DNA from 3 places in the Pseudogracilibacillus sp. ICA-222130 genome. Region 2 is predicted to be linked to each of the others. Evidence: riboswitches for the same ligand, from Rfam matches in the RefSeq annotation. Region 2 holds a riboswitch; each other region holds the start of a gene.
The links. A riboswitch is a leader RNA that binds a small molecule or an ion and turns the genes downstream of it on or off. The one in region 2 is predicted to bind thiamine pyrophosphate.

Region 1 (4,291 bases), on a different contig from region 2:
CATAAATGTTTCTTGTTCTTGCTTTATTTTCTCTTCCTCTTGCAAATTTGTTAATTTTGTTTGTAAGTCTTTTAAAAGCGCTTCTTTTTCCTTTAAACTATCATGGGTTAAATCTTCTTCTAACCCCTCTTCCACTGCTTTTAATCCTGCATCATACGCTTTATCTTTCTCATACGTCGCAACTTCATCGATGATTTTATCAATCTTCTTACGCTTTTTCTCATTTTTCTTAATTTGTTGTTCTAAAGATGTTAATGTTGTATGCAACTCTTTCACGTAAGGATGGGTAAGATCTTCTTCTAATACCTTTTCAATAGTATCTAGACTTTCGTTATACATTCCATCATTATGTAATGTTTCAATTTCCTCCACTTTCTCTGTTACTTCTTCATACGTAGATGTTAAGTTTTCTATCTCCTCTAATTTCGCTTTTGCTTCCTTTATCAATGCATCTGATGCATTAGAAACAGTTATTACTTCGGAAAAAGCTTCTACCGCCTTTGTCATTTCGCCTTGGTCCATGGATGAAATCCCATCCATCATTGCTTCTATTTGACTGATATACATTTCGGCTTCTTCATCTGAATCTTTTTCGAGCAATGCCTCTTCAAAATAAGATCGAGCTGTTTCATAATCTAACGTACTAAGGGCATTTTCACCATTTTCCATTGCTTCCTTATATGCTTGATTACATGCAGTTAAAAGGATAATGAGAAAGCACAAAATGATGATTGCATATATTTGTTTTTTCAAAAAAACCCCTCCAACCTTATTAGAATGACCGTAATTACAATTTTTACCATTTTTGTCATCATATCATAAAGTAAGAGGAGCTTCTATTTTATTCAGACTAGTTTTTTATTGCATGACTAAACCACCATCTACGATTAAATTTTGTCCTGTTACTGCATCTGCCCATGGTGATGCAAAAAACAGTACTGTTTTCGCCACATCTTCTGGTGTTGTCACTTTTTGGAGTGGCGTACTTTCTTCAATCACATCAAAAACAACGTCCGGTGTTGCTTTACTTGCATCTGTTGTACGCAATAACCCGCCTGACACCATATTTACTGAAATACCATTTGCGCCTAACTCTTTCGCTAAAGAACGCGTCATTCCAATTAAGGCAGACTTTGCCGTATTATAATCATGATATGGCACAACAGGGTTTTGTACTAAGTTCGTTCCAATACTAATAATGCGACCGAATTTTTGTGCCACCATATCCTCCCTGCCTGCTTGCATCGTATGTAAAACTGCCTGTACACTACCTTGTAATTGTGTTTGGTAATCTTCCCAGCCAATAGTATCTAACTTTTTACGATCATCTCCATTGAAGGAAAAATCGATTAAAGCATTGTTTACAATCGTCGTAATTGGCTTTTTAAAATATTCCTTCGCACGTGCAAACATCGCTTCAACACTTTTCGCGTCTCGTACATCCGCCTGAATCGCAATCGCACGGTTCGCTCCTAAACTTTCTGCAATACTTTCCGCTCTTTCCTTACTTGAAAAATAATTAATAACCACTTGTGCACCTTCATCTGCAAATTGACGAACGATTGCCTCTCCTAATCCACGACTTCCACCAGTAACTAATACAACTTGTTCTTTTAATTCCATGTTGATCCCTCCCAATATTTTATTCCATATAAAAAGACCACTTTACGCAGAAAGTGGTCTTTACATACTTATATTGTAAAAACATTTCCACTTCCTTACGACAGTATTAACTGCTTCAAGTTCAAAGGGTCAGAGTACACTCTTCTCAGCATAAAGCTCCCCTAGTGATTTTTTTATATGCAATTTACTTGTATTGTATCATATCAGCTAAACTTCTCAAGTAAACGCTTTACGTTTATGAATCAAGCGCGATATGAATATGTGCTAAATGATGTTCCTCATGCCAGTTTAGTTTTTTTAACTTTGCAGCAACTGTCACCTCTCCATTACCATGAAGAGTAAATGTTCGCAAAAGGTCTTCATTCGTCAACGTTTTTCCTAAAGCGACAATTCGCTCATTAATTCCTTCCAGCATTTTTATGGAACATTCAACAGGTAACCGATTATCTGCATGTTCTATCCATTTATCTTGATCAAATGCATAAATAACAGGATTATTAGCTGTTAATGCCATCTTTAAACGTTGGTACATATTCAATTGCGAGTCTGCGATATGATGTACTAACTCTCTAACGTTCCAACTATCTATACGATATCTCTTTTCTAACTGCTCCTCACTCAACCCGTCTACGGTTTCACGCAGTCGGTCTGTATACGTTGCAATGTCGCTTAACCAATTTGCTACATCATCCATTGTTGCATTATTTGGTACTTCAAGTTGCCCTATCGGATATGTCACATCCATGTTCCTATCCCCTTTCGTATACTTTGTATAGACTTATTTTACCATAAAAAATCGTTTTGTTTCGTCAGATAAGAAAGATGTTATCTATTCAGATTCAAAACTAAAGCCATGAATTGTAGTAACATCATCAAAATGAACGAGTCTTTTCTATTCCTTCCTTTTTGGTAATGTGATAGTAAATACCGTTCCTTTTCCTTTTTCACTTTGTACATCAATCGTTCCGTCATGTAATGTAACAAGTTGTTTGACAATAGATAATCCTAATCCAAATTCTCCATATGGATTGGTCGTTCTAGAAATATCTGCTTTATAGAAACGCTCCCAAATATGTTCCACTTCTTTCGTATCCATGCCAATACCAGTATCTTTTAAAACGAGTACAGAAGTTGCCGCTTCCTCATATGCTTGTAAAGTAATAACGCCATTTTCTGTAAACTGCATACTATTTTTAACGATATTCATCACAACTTGTAATAACCGATCCATATCCGCTTCTACATACATCTCGCCCGGAACATCTATCATGATGTCATTTCCTTTTTCCTTTGCGAGTGCATGCAATTGTTCCTGCACTATCCTATACAACTCCTCTACTCGTACTTTTTCTATATGAAGTTGTATTTGATTCGAACGGATTTTTTCGTAATCTAAATTTTCATTCACTAATCGAATGAGTCGTTTTGCCTCTTGCTCAGCAAGATGTAAAGCACGTTCTTGTTCTGAGGCCGGGATCATATTATTTTCCAATCCTTCAATCATTCCACGAATCGTTGTTAATGGTGTTTTTAACTCATGAGATACATCTGCCATAAATTGACGTCTACGCTTTTCTAACCGCTCAATTTCGTTTGCTGATTGTTCTAACTGATCGACCATATGCTGGAAATCTACCGCTAACTCCCCAATTTCATCCACTGTAGAAGTTGGTAACTTGATTGAATAATCTCCTTTTGCAACAGCAGATGTCGCTCGTTTCAGTACATTAATACGTCTTACATGAAATCTAGCTAAAAATGCACTTAATAATAAAGCTGTTGCAACGGCAATATAGACACTTTTCCATAATGATGCATTCATTGTATCTATCGCATTACTCAATCCACTTATTGGAGCTGCAAGTAAAATACCTCCGACAAACCTTTCACCCTGAAAATAAGGCAATATCACATATGTTGCCCCTTCTTTGAACTGTTCAAAGTCTTTTTTCACAATAACTTTATTACCTTTTGTCACTTCATTCCAATCTGCATCATCCAAATGAATGTCCGGTATTTTTCCATCCGATGCATATATAATTTCAGATTGCTCATTAAATAAACTAAAATGAATCGGGCGATTTTTTAACACACTTCCATATTCCTGCAATAATTGTTGCGGAGGCTTTTCCGATGCCGTTAAATTCGCCAAAATTGTTTCGCCATATGTCATCAATTCTTCTGTCTTATTTTCATACATATATTGCTCGACAAATTGTGTAAACAACAAAGCAACGATAAGGAAAGCGACGATGATGACACTAATATGGCTTAATAACTGTTGATAAAAATATTTAAACTTCATTTATTTTGTTCCTTTAAAGGAAGTGAAACAAATTTATACCCTACACCCCACACCGTTTGTAGACATTCACTTGCTGTTTCACCTAATTTTGTACGTAGTCTTTTCATATGTACATCCACTGTCCGATCATCTCCAAAGAAGTCATATCCCCACACATGTTCTAATAATTGCTCACGAGTGAATACTTGCTTCTCATGTTCCATTAAAAACGACAGTAATTCAAATTCTTTCGGCGTGAAATCTAAAATATTCTTTCCGTTAGCAAACACTTCTCTCGTCTCTTTATTTATCCTAATCATCTGTGGATCCATGGAAGTATTTTCTACGTTTGCATGATGACTACGACGTATGACAGCTTTAATT
Region 2 (4,291 bases):
CCAGGAGTTTCTGTCGGACCAGAAGAGAAGAAAATGGGAATTAAGAGTTCATCGACACGTACATTAGTATTAGAAGATGCGGAAGTACCGGTAGAAAACTTATTAGGAGAAAAAGGCCGCGGACATATTATTGCGTTTAACATTTTAAACGTTGGTCGTTATAAGTTAGCAATCGGTGGCGTTGGTGGTGCGAAGCGTGCTTTAGAATTAGCAACGAAATATGTTAATGAACGTAAACAGTTCGGTACACCGATCTCGAGCTTTACTTTAACACAGGAAAAATTAGGAACGATGGCAGCAGAAATATACGCAAATGAAAGTGCCGTATACCGTACAGTAGGGTTATTTGAACAACGTATGGGATCATTGTCAGATGAAGAATTAAAAGACGGTCGTGAAATTGCAAATGCGATTGCGGAATATCAAATCGAATGTTCCATGAACAAATATACAGCAACAGAACTATTAGACTATGTTGCAGATGAAGCGGTTCAAATGCATGGTGGATATGGTTTCATGGCAGAGTATGAAGTCGAGCGTATGTACCGTGACTCACGTATTAACCGTATTTTTGAAGGAACGAACGAAATTAACCGTTTAATTGTTCCTGGTACATTATTGAAAAAAGCTATGAAAGGTGAATTGCCATTATTACAAGCAGCTCAAGGGTTACAGGAAGAGTTGTTAATGATGATGCCAGAAGAAGTTGGCACAGAGCCTTTAGAGCAAGAAAAATATTTACTGAAAAATGCGAAGAAAATCGTATTACTAGGTGCTGGATTAGCTGCTCAAAAATATATGCAAAAGCTAGAAGGCGAACAAGAAATCTTAGCAAACTTAGCAGATATGGCAGCAGAAGTGTACAATATGGAAGCGGCAATTTTACGTACGGAAAAAGCAATCGGACGCGATGGTGCGGATAAAGCGAACTTGAAGTTATTATATACACAAGTATATGCACAAGAAGCATTCAACCGTATCGAAGCAGATGCAAAAGAAATCTTAATTGCAGTAGAAGAAGGGGATACATTACGTATGATGTTGTCTTCTTTAAGAAAACTAACGCGTCATGATCCAATTAACGTCATTGCGAAGAAACGTGAAATCGCAGCAGAAATCATTGAAGCGGAGAAGTATATCGTATAAAATATACGATGCTTTGTGACGGTGTTCATCTATTATGGTGGACACCGTTTTTCTGATGTATTTGAAAGCTACTGGCTCTGCCCGGGAGGGGGGCAAGAATGCGGGTTGGAGTTGCAAGAATATGGCCTGAGGTTGCAAGAATACGGGCTGGAGTTGCAAGAATGTCATGCGAAGTTGCAAGAATATCATGCGAAGTTGCAAGAATATCGTGCGAAGTTGCAAGAATACGGGCTGGAGTTGCAAGAATATCGGGCAAAGTTGCAAGAATATCGTGCGAAGTTGCAAGAATACAGTTCGAAGTTGCAAGAATATCGAGTAAAGTTGCAAGAATACAGTTCAAAGTTGCAAGAATGTAGGCCAAAGTTGCAAGAGGCAACCATAAAGCTCAATCACCTTCCTCACAAAATGAAACAGGAAGTTATGATGTAGAAGATATTTTGTGGATACAATAGGAAGAAATCTAGGAATATGTATGAAATCTGCTAAAAAATGATGATATAAGCGAACAACTAACGTAATTTGAAAGTGCAATCCATTAACAGGACAACAAAATTAAAATTCTAACTTTATGGGTTCAGTACACACAACCTTCACACTAGTGGTTTTGATTTTAATAGATTGGGAGCGGTAGTGGAGGTTTTTTACTTGCGGTCATCATGACTACATGTTTAATGGACTGAAAAGGTACTTTTCCTTATTTGACATTTTTTCATTCCGTGATAAGATAAGGACGAACAAACAAAATTACATATGAACACTAGGGGTGCTTGTGTTACAAGCTGAGATCGGAGTATAACTCCGGGATTCTTATAACCTGATCTAGTTAAAACTAGCGAAGGGAAGTGATGTTTAGTATATATTTTCGGGAGAACTCGAAATTTTTGCATGGACGATATACATACTAGGCCACTTTCCTTTTCAATGGAGAGTGGCTTTTTCGTTCTCCTAAAATGGCTCTCTTGCATTCAGAAGAATCCGAATTTTCGTACTCCTTATTACGTATGAAAAGAGGTGAAGTACCTTGTTCCAACTACATGCTATATCTTCAGGCAATGAAACGGCCACTAGTTTTGCGGAAAAAGCACACGACATATATGACATCGTTGATTATATACACATTCGTGAACGATCTTGGACGGTGAAAGACTATGAAACTGCGATTCGACTTGTAAAAGCATATGATCCTACTTTACAAAAAATTATTATAAATGATCGCGCAGATATGGCGAGTATGTACGGTGTTCAACGCGTTCATTTGCCAGAACATAGTTATGAACCAGTACAAATCCGTGCTCATTTTCCCAATTTGGAATATGGTTGTGCCGTTCATCAAATCCCTTTTGCACAAAGTCGAGCACGGGAACAAGCGAAATATGTCATGTATGGTCATATTTTTCACACGACTTGTAAAAAGGACTTGAAACCCCGTGGTCTCCGCAAACTAAGTGAGCTCGTACATGCTGTTACGATTCCTGTCATAGCGGTCGGAGGGATTACAGCGGACAATATTAGTGCAGTGATGGATACAGGGGCAGCAGGAGCTGCAGTCATGTCGAATATTTTTTCTGTAGAGAATGTTCGTAAAAGCGCACAAGCGTACAAGGATAAAATATTAGAAAAAGGGAGTGAATGAAATGGATGTACGTATTAATGGGAATAAAATGAATATCCCACAAGATGTGAATACGATTTCTAAGTTGATTGCACATCTGAACATTTCGAATCCGGTTATTATCGTGGAACATAATGCACAAATTTTGCAAAAAGAAGACCACGCTACAACAGAAGTAGCACCGAATGACAACATTGAATTGATTCAATTCGTCGGTGGAGGTTAGAAAACGGTCTCCTCTCAAATAAAAACAAAAAGGAGCATACATATGTTACAAATTGGACCATATCATTTTCAATCTAAATTATTTTTAGGGACGGGAAAGTTTTCGAATTTTGATATTCAAAAAGAAGCAGTTGATGCATCAGAAACAGAAGTTTTAACATTCGCTGTACAACGAATGAATATTTATGAGCCGAATCAGCCGAATTTTTTAGAAAAGATTGATTTACAAAAATTCAAATTTTTACCGAATACTGCCGGTGCGAAAACGGCCGAAGAGGCTGTTCGAATTGCAAAATTAGCACAAGCATCAGGGATATGCCACATGGTGAAAGTTGAAATTATCGGTTGTGATAAAACATTATTGCCAGATCCAGTGGAAACATTACGAGCAACAGAAATGTTACTGGAAGAAGGGTTTATCGTTTTACCTTATACATCAGATGACGTCGTTTTAGCAAAACGTTTGGAAAATCTTGGTGCACATGCGATTATGCCGGGAGCATCGCCAATCGGTTCGGGTCAAGGAATTGTGAACCCGTTAAATTTACAATTCATTATCGAACAGTCAGAGGTACCTGTCATTGTTGATGCGGGAATTGGGTCCCCGACAGATGTAGCATATGCCATGGAGTTAGGGGCGGATGGTGTGTTATTAAATACAGCTGTTTCAGGAGCAACAGACCCCGTTAAAATGGCAGTGGCAATGAAACTTGCGGTTCAAGCTGGACAGTTAGGATTTGAAGCAGGGAGAATTCCGAAAAAGACCCATGCAGTTGCAAGTAGCCCGCAAGAAGGGCTCGGGCTATGAGACAAGATCGATATTCTAGGCAAATATTATTTCCGCCCATTGGAAACGATGGGCAGGAAATATTGCGAAATAAACATGTGCTCATCATTGGTGTTGGAGCATTAGGTACGCAAAGCGCGGAAATGCTTACACGTGCTGGAATTGGTACATTAACGATTGTTGACCGTGATTATATTGAATGGAGTAATTTACAACGGCAATATTTATTTACAGAAGCAGATGCAGAAAATCGAATGCCGAAAGCTGTTGCGGCGAAGCGAATTTTAAGTGAAATAAATAGTGAAGTAAACATCCATGCACATGTGATGGATGTGACACCGAATGAACTTACATATCTTGTTGATGGAGTGGATGTCATTTTAGATGCGACAGATAATTTTGATATTCGGATGATGATAAATGATATTTCCCATAAAAAAGGCATCCCATGGGTATATGGTTCATGTGTTGGTAGTTATGGTGTTAGTTACACGATTTTACCAGGAAAAACACCTTGCTTA
Region 3 (4,291 bases), on a different contig from region 2:
GGCGGTAGCCTCCATTTTTTCTCGTGGTTCCTCATTTAACCGCATGGAAAAGACAAGTTCATCATAAACCGTATCCGTAATAAATTGATGTTCTGGATTTTGAAAAACGAAACCTAATTGTTGTCGCAGTTTCGTTTCTTTCCATTTTTGTAAAGGTCGATGTTGGAAATAAACTTTTCCCTTCGTCGGGGGGATAATTCCAGCCATCAACTCAAGCAAGGTAGATTTACCGGCCCCATTTCTGCCAAGAATAGATATAAAAGCACCTTTCGGAATGTCCATATGAATCTGTTTTAAAATCGTCCGCGTTTTTCGTTTATAAGTAACATGTTCGAGACGCATGACGGTTTCAGCGTCTTTAGCTTCATTTCGATTTTGCGTGGAGGAACGAGTATACAAACAAGCACCAAAAGAATGGCTAGAAAACTTCTTCGGTATAAAAATGCCCGCTTCTTTCACTTGTGCTTTATACGTCGTAAACATTTCTTCTGGGGATGCATCTTGTAGCAAGCGACCATTTTTCCCTAATAATAATACACGGTCTGTCATATTCAACCATGCATCTGCTTGATGGTCGATAATGAATACGCTCATTTGTCGTTCTTCTTGAATGTGTTGGATAAGGTTGATAAATGATTCGGTTGCATGTGGATCCAAATTAACCGTCGCTTCATCTAAAATAAGCAATGTCGGTTCCAATAAAAGAACGGCAGCTAAAGCAATTTTCTGTTTTTCTCCTCCTGATAATTCGTGAAGTTTCCGATGTTTATATTTTTCCATGCCGACTAATAAAAGCACTTCATCGATTTTTTCGTCCATTTCTTGCTCTTTTATCGCCATATTTTCCAATGTAAAAGCTAACTCATCGGCAACATGAATCATGCAAAATTGTGCTTCAGGATCTTGAAAGACGACACCGATCTGTTTGCTCCATGTGCCAGCTGGAGAATCTTGCAAATGTTCTCCGCGAAACCTTATGGAACCAGCTGTTTCTCCTTCCACCGCTTCCGGGTATAGTCCATTTAAACAGAGCGATAATGTACTTTTACCAGAACCGCTTGGCCCCATGAGCAATGTCACTTCATTTTCATACAATGTGACATCCAGCTCCCGTAAAACGGCCTCCTCCAATGATTCATAAGCAAATGAAAAATTTTCAATGGTGACTAATGGACGCTTTGTTTCCCTCCAGTTGCTTCCGTTTGCATGTTCATCACCGTTCACTCGTTTATGCAGCATCTTGTTCACGTTTTTTTCTAACCTCCTTTCCTAATGCATAACCATCTAATACACCTGTACATGCCAACTTATCTGCTATCCATTTTCCGAGTACACCACTTAGCAATGCTCCACTTATTAAACGAATCGAAAGCATCCCAATTAGTACAGAGGGAGCAAGATCCAGATTTCCAGAAGCGAATAATTGATACACAAAACTATATATGGCTGCGATCATTCCGGACAAAATTAGTATGCCAAGACGATAATTGTTATATTTCGTTAATAGAAATGCCGTCTCAATCCCTGCCCCTTGGATAAGCCCAATGATTAAAACCTTTGCCCCACCAGGACCACCTGCTAAAATTTCAACCCCAGCTGAAATAATTCCTGTAAAAAGGGCTGCCCCAGGCTTCCGAATGATATACATCGCAACGACAGATCCGATAAACCATAATCCAAACACAAACTCAAAACTAAATGGCGCAAGTCCAATCGGGGTTAATACATTTCGTAAAGTAGATGCAAACAACACGAAAAACATATATAGTACCCCAGCAACAACCGAAATAATCGATAACATTACAATTTCTTTCAACTTCCAATTTTTTGTCATACGTCCATACACTCCTTTGTTATGATTGTCGTGCTTTGTTGTTTGTTGATCGCTCCTTTCCTTTTTTCACCAATAAAAAAACTGCAATCCCGATAAGGAAATGCAGTCGAATATATAAATATACAAAAATAACATATATACAGTATATGCCCGGCCACACTTCCCCACGCTAGTATTATCTAGATCGGGTGCCAAGGGTCAAGGTTTACCTTTCTCAGCCATTCAACATAGCTCCCCTAGTGCTTTTAACATGTATGAAATTTTCTAACTACGATTGTACGAGATTGCATGCGAACTGTCAAGCTCCATTTTTATTCCAATGTCTGAAAATTCGAGCATCATGATGTAAATAATCAAAAGTGACCTCGATGATTTGCTTAAACATTAAGGAATCTTTTTTTCGATTAATTTTTTCGCAAAATTTTCTCCATTGTTTTTCCTTTAGCCAATTCATCGATCAATTTATCTAAATAACGAATTTCCTGCATCAATGGTTCTTCGCTCTCTTCCACGCGTACCCCACAAATGACTCCTTTAATACGTGTTCTCGCCTCATTCATTGCTGGTGCATGTGCAAAAAACGTTTCAAAATCTGTTTGTTTATCAAGTTCTGTTTCGAGTTGTTCCTGACTGTAACCTGTCAACCAACGAATGATTTCATCTACTTCTTCCTTCGTCCGCCCTTTCCTCTCCGCCTTCGTTATATAATGTGGGTACACACTCGCAAAACTCATCGTATATATTTTATGTTTTTTCATTTACATTCCTCCATCCTTTCACACTAAAACATGCATGATGATATTCCTTTAGCTTTGTTGCAATTTTTTCTATACATGCACATTCAAGATGTCACTTTTTACAATTCATCCAAACTGATCGAACAAAAAAAACCTATCACAATCATCATTGTGATAGGTATTTTTATGCGATTAACCAATCGAACCTTCCATCTCGAATTTGATTAGACGGTTCATTTCTACTGCATATTCCATTGGTAATTCTCTTGTGAATGGCTCGATGAAACCCATTACGATCATATCTGTTGCTTCTTGTTCTTCTAGTCCTCTACTCATTAAGTAGAATAACTGTTCTTCTGAAACTTTTGATACTTTCGCTTCGTGTTCAAGAGAAATATTGTCATTTAAGATTTCGTTGTACGGAATCGTATCTGACGTGGAAATATTATCTAAAATTAACGTATCACACTCGATATTCGAGCGAGCTCCTTCTGCTTTACGTCCGAAGTGAACGATACCGCGGTACGATACTTTTCCGCCGTCTTTTGAAATAGATTTCGAAACGATGGAAGAGGAAGTATTCGGTGCTAAGTGGAACATTTTCGCACCAGCATCTTGGTGTTGCCCTTTTCCAGCTATAGCGATGGAAATGGTCACACCACGTGCACCTTCCCCACGTAATAAAACAGATGGGTATTTCATCGTTAATTTCGATCCCATATTACCGTCAATCCACTCCATAGAACCGTTCGCTTCCACCGATGCACGTTTTGTAACTAAGTTGTACACGTTGTTTGCCCAGTTTTGGATAGTTGTATAACGGCATGAAGCATCTTTTTGAACGAAAATTTCTACTACCGCACTGTGTAATGAGTTTGTCGTATAGGTTGGAGCTGTACATCCTTCCACATAGTGTACAGATGCCCCTTCATCCACGATAATCAGTGTTCTTTCAAATTGTCCCATATTTTCAGAGTTAATACGGAAATATGCTTGTAAAGGTACTTTTGCTTCTACTCCTTTTGGTACGTAGATGAAAGACCCACCAGACCAAACTGCTGTATTTAATGCAGCAAATTTATTGTCTGAAGCTGGTACAACTTTTCCGAAATACTCTTTAAAATATTCTTCATGCTCTTGTAAAGCCGAATCCGTATCAGAGAAGATTACTCCTAATTTCTCTAAGTCCTCTTCTAAGCTTTGGTATACTACTTCTGATTCGTACTGAGCAGAAACCCCTGCTAAATATTTTTGTTCTGCCTCAGGAATACCTAATGCATCAAACGTACGCTTAATTTCATCAGGTACTTCATCCCAAGTTCTTCCTTGTTGTTCTGTTGGTTTCACGTAATAAACAATTTCATCAAAATCTAACTCAGATAAATCTCCACCCCATTGAGGCATCGGCTTGGAGTAGAAAATGTCTAAAGCTTTTAGACGTTCTTCTAACATCCATTCAGGTTCGTTCTTCATACGTGAAATTTCTTCCACGACAGCTTTCGTTAACCCTCTCTCCGTACGGAACACCGAAATGTCTTTATCTTGGAAACCGTATTTATATTCACCAATTTCAGGTACATTTTTAGCCACGTAAAAAACCTCCTTAAAGTTTTTACTTTTTGTGTACTCGTTCCATCGCTTTCCATGCTAATGTCGCACATTTAATACGCGCTGGAAAATTCGAGACACCTTGTAATGCTTCAATATCTTCTAATCCAAA

Region 1: it holds a riboswitch for thiamine pyrophosphate, as region 2 does, so the genes downstream of both, WKT09_RS12690 (3-oxoacyl-ACP reductase) here and WKT09_RS08570 (thiamine phosphate synthase) in region 2, are expected to answer to the same signal.
Region 3: it holds a riboswitch for thiamine pyrophosphate, as region 2 does, so the genes downstream of both, WKT09_RS07945 (ECF transporter S component) here and WKT09_RS08570 (thiamine phosphate synthase) in region 2, are expected to answer to the same signal.

The regions. Positions count from the first base shown of each region.
Region 1 is NZ_JBBKBG010000044.1:5,464-9,754, reverse strand. Features, by position in the region: gene WKT09_RS12695 (hypothetical protein) at 1-753, opposite strand, end outside; gene WKT09_RS12690 (3-oxoacyl-ACP reductase) at 859-1,623, opposite strand; TPP riboswitch at 1,699-1,796, opposite strand; gene WKT09_RS12685 (YfiT family bacillithiol transferase) at 1,859-2,368, opposite strand; gene WKT09_RS12680 (HAMP domain-containing sensor histidine kinase) at 2,516-3,928, opposite strand; gene WKT09_RS12675 (response regulator transcription factor) at 3,925-4,291, opposite strand, start outside.
Region 2 is NZ_JBBKBG010000018.1:35,115-39,405, forward strand. Features, by position in the region: gene WKT09_RS08560 (acyl-CoA dehydrogenase family protein) at 1-1,146, shown strand, start outside; gene WKT09_RS08565 (hypothetical protein) at 1,252-1,575, shown strand; TPP riboswitch at 1,896-2,004, shown strand; gene WKT09_RS08570 (thiamine phosphate synthase) at 2,168-2,779, shown strand; gene thiS (sulfur carrier protein ThiS) at 2,781-2,984, shown strand; gene WKT09_RS08580 (thiazole synthase) at 3,027-3,791, shown strand; gene WKT09_RS08585 (MoeB/ThiF family adenylyltransferase) at 3,788-4,291, shown strand, end outside.
Region 3 is NZ_JBBKBG010000016.1:4,205-8,495, reverse strand. Features, by position in the region: gene WKT09_RS07950 (ABC transporter ATP-binding protein) at 1-1,239, opposite strand, end outside; gene WKT09_RS07945 (ECF transporter S component) at 1,229-1,834, opposite strand; TPP riboswitch at 1,979-2,082, opposite strand; gene WKT09_RS07940 (DUF2200 domain-containing protein) at 2,239-2,592, opposite strand; gene sufB (Fe-S cluster assembly protein SufB) at 2,764-4,161, opposite strand; gene sufU (Fe-S cluster assembly sulfur transfer protein SufU) at 4,184-4,291, opposite strand, start outside.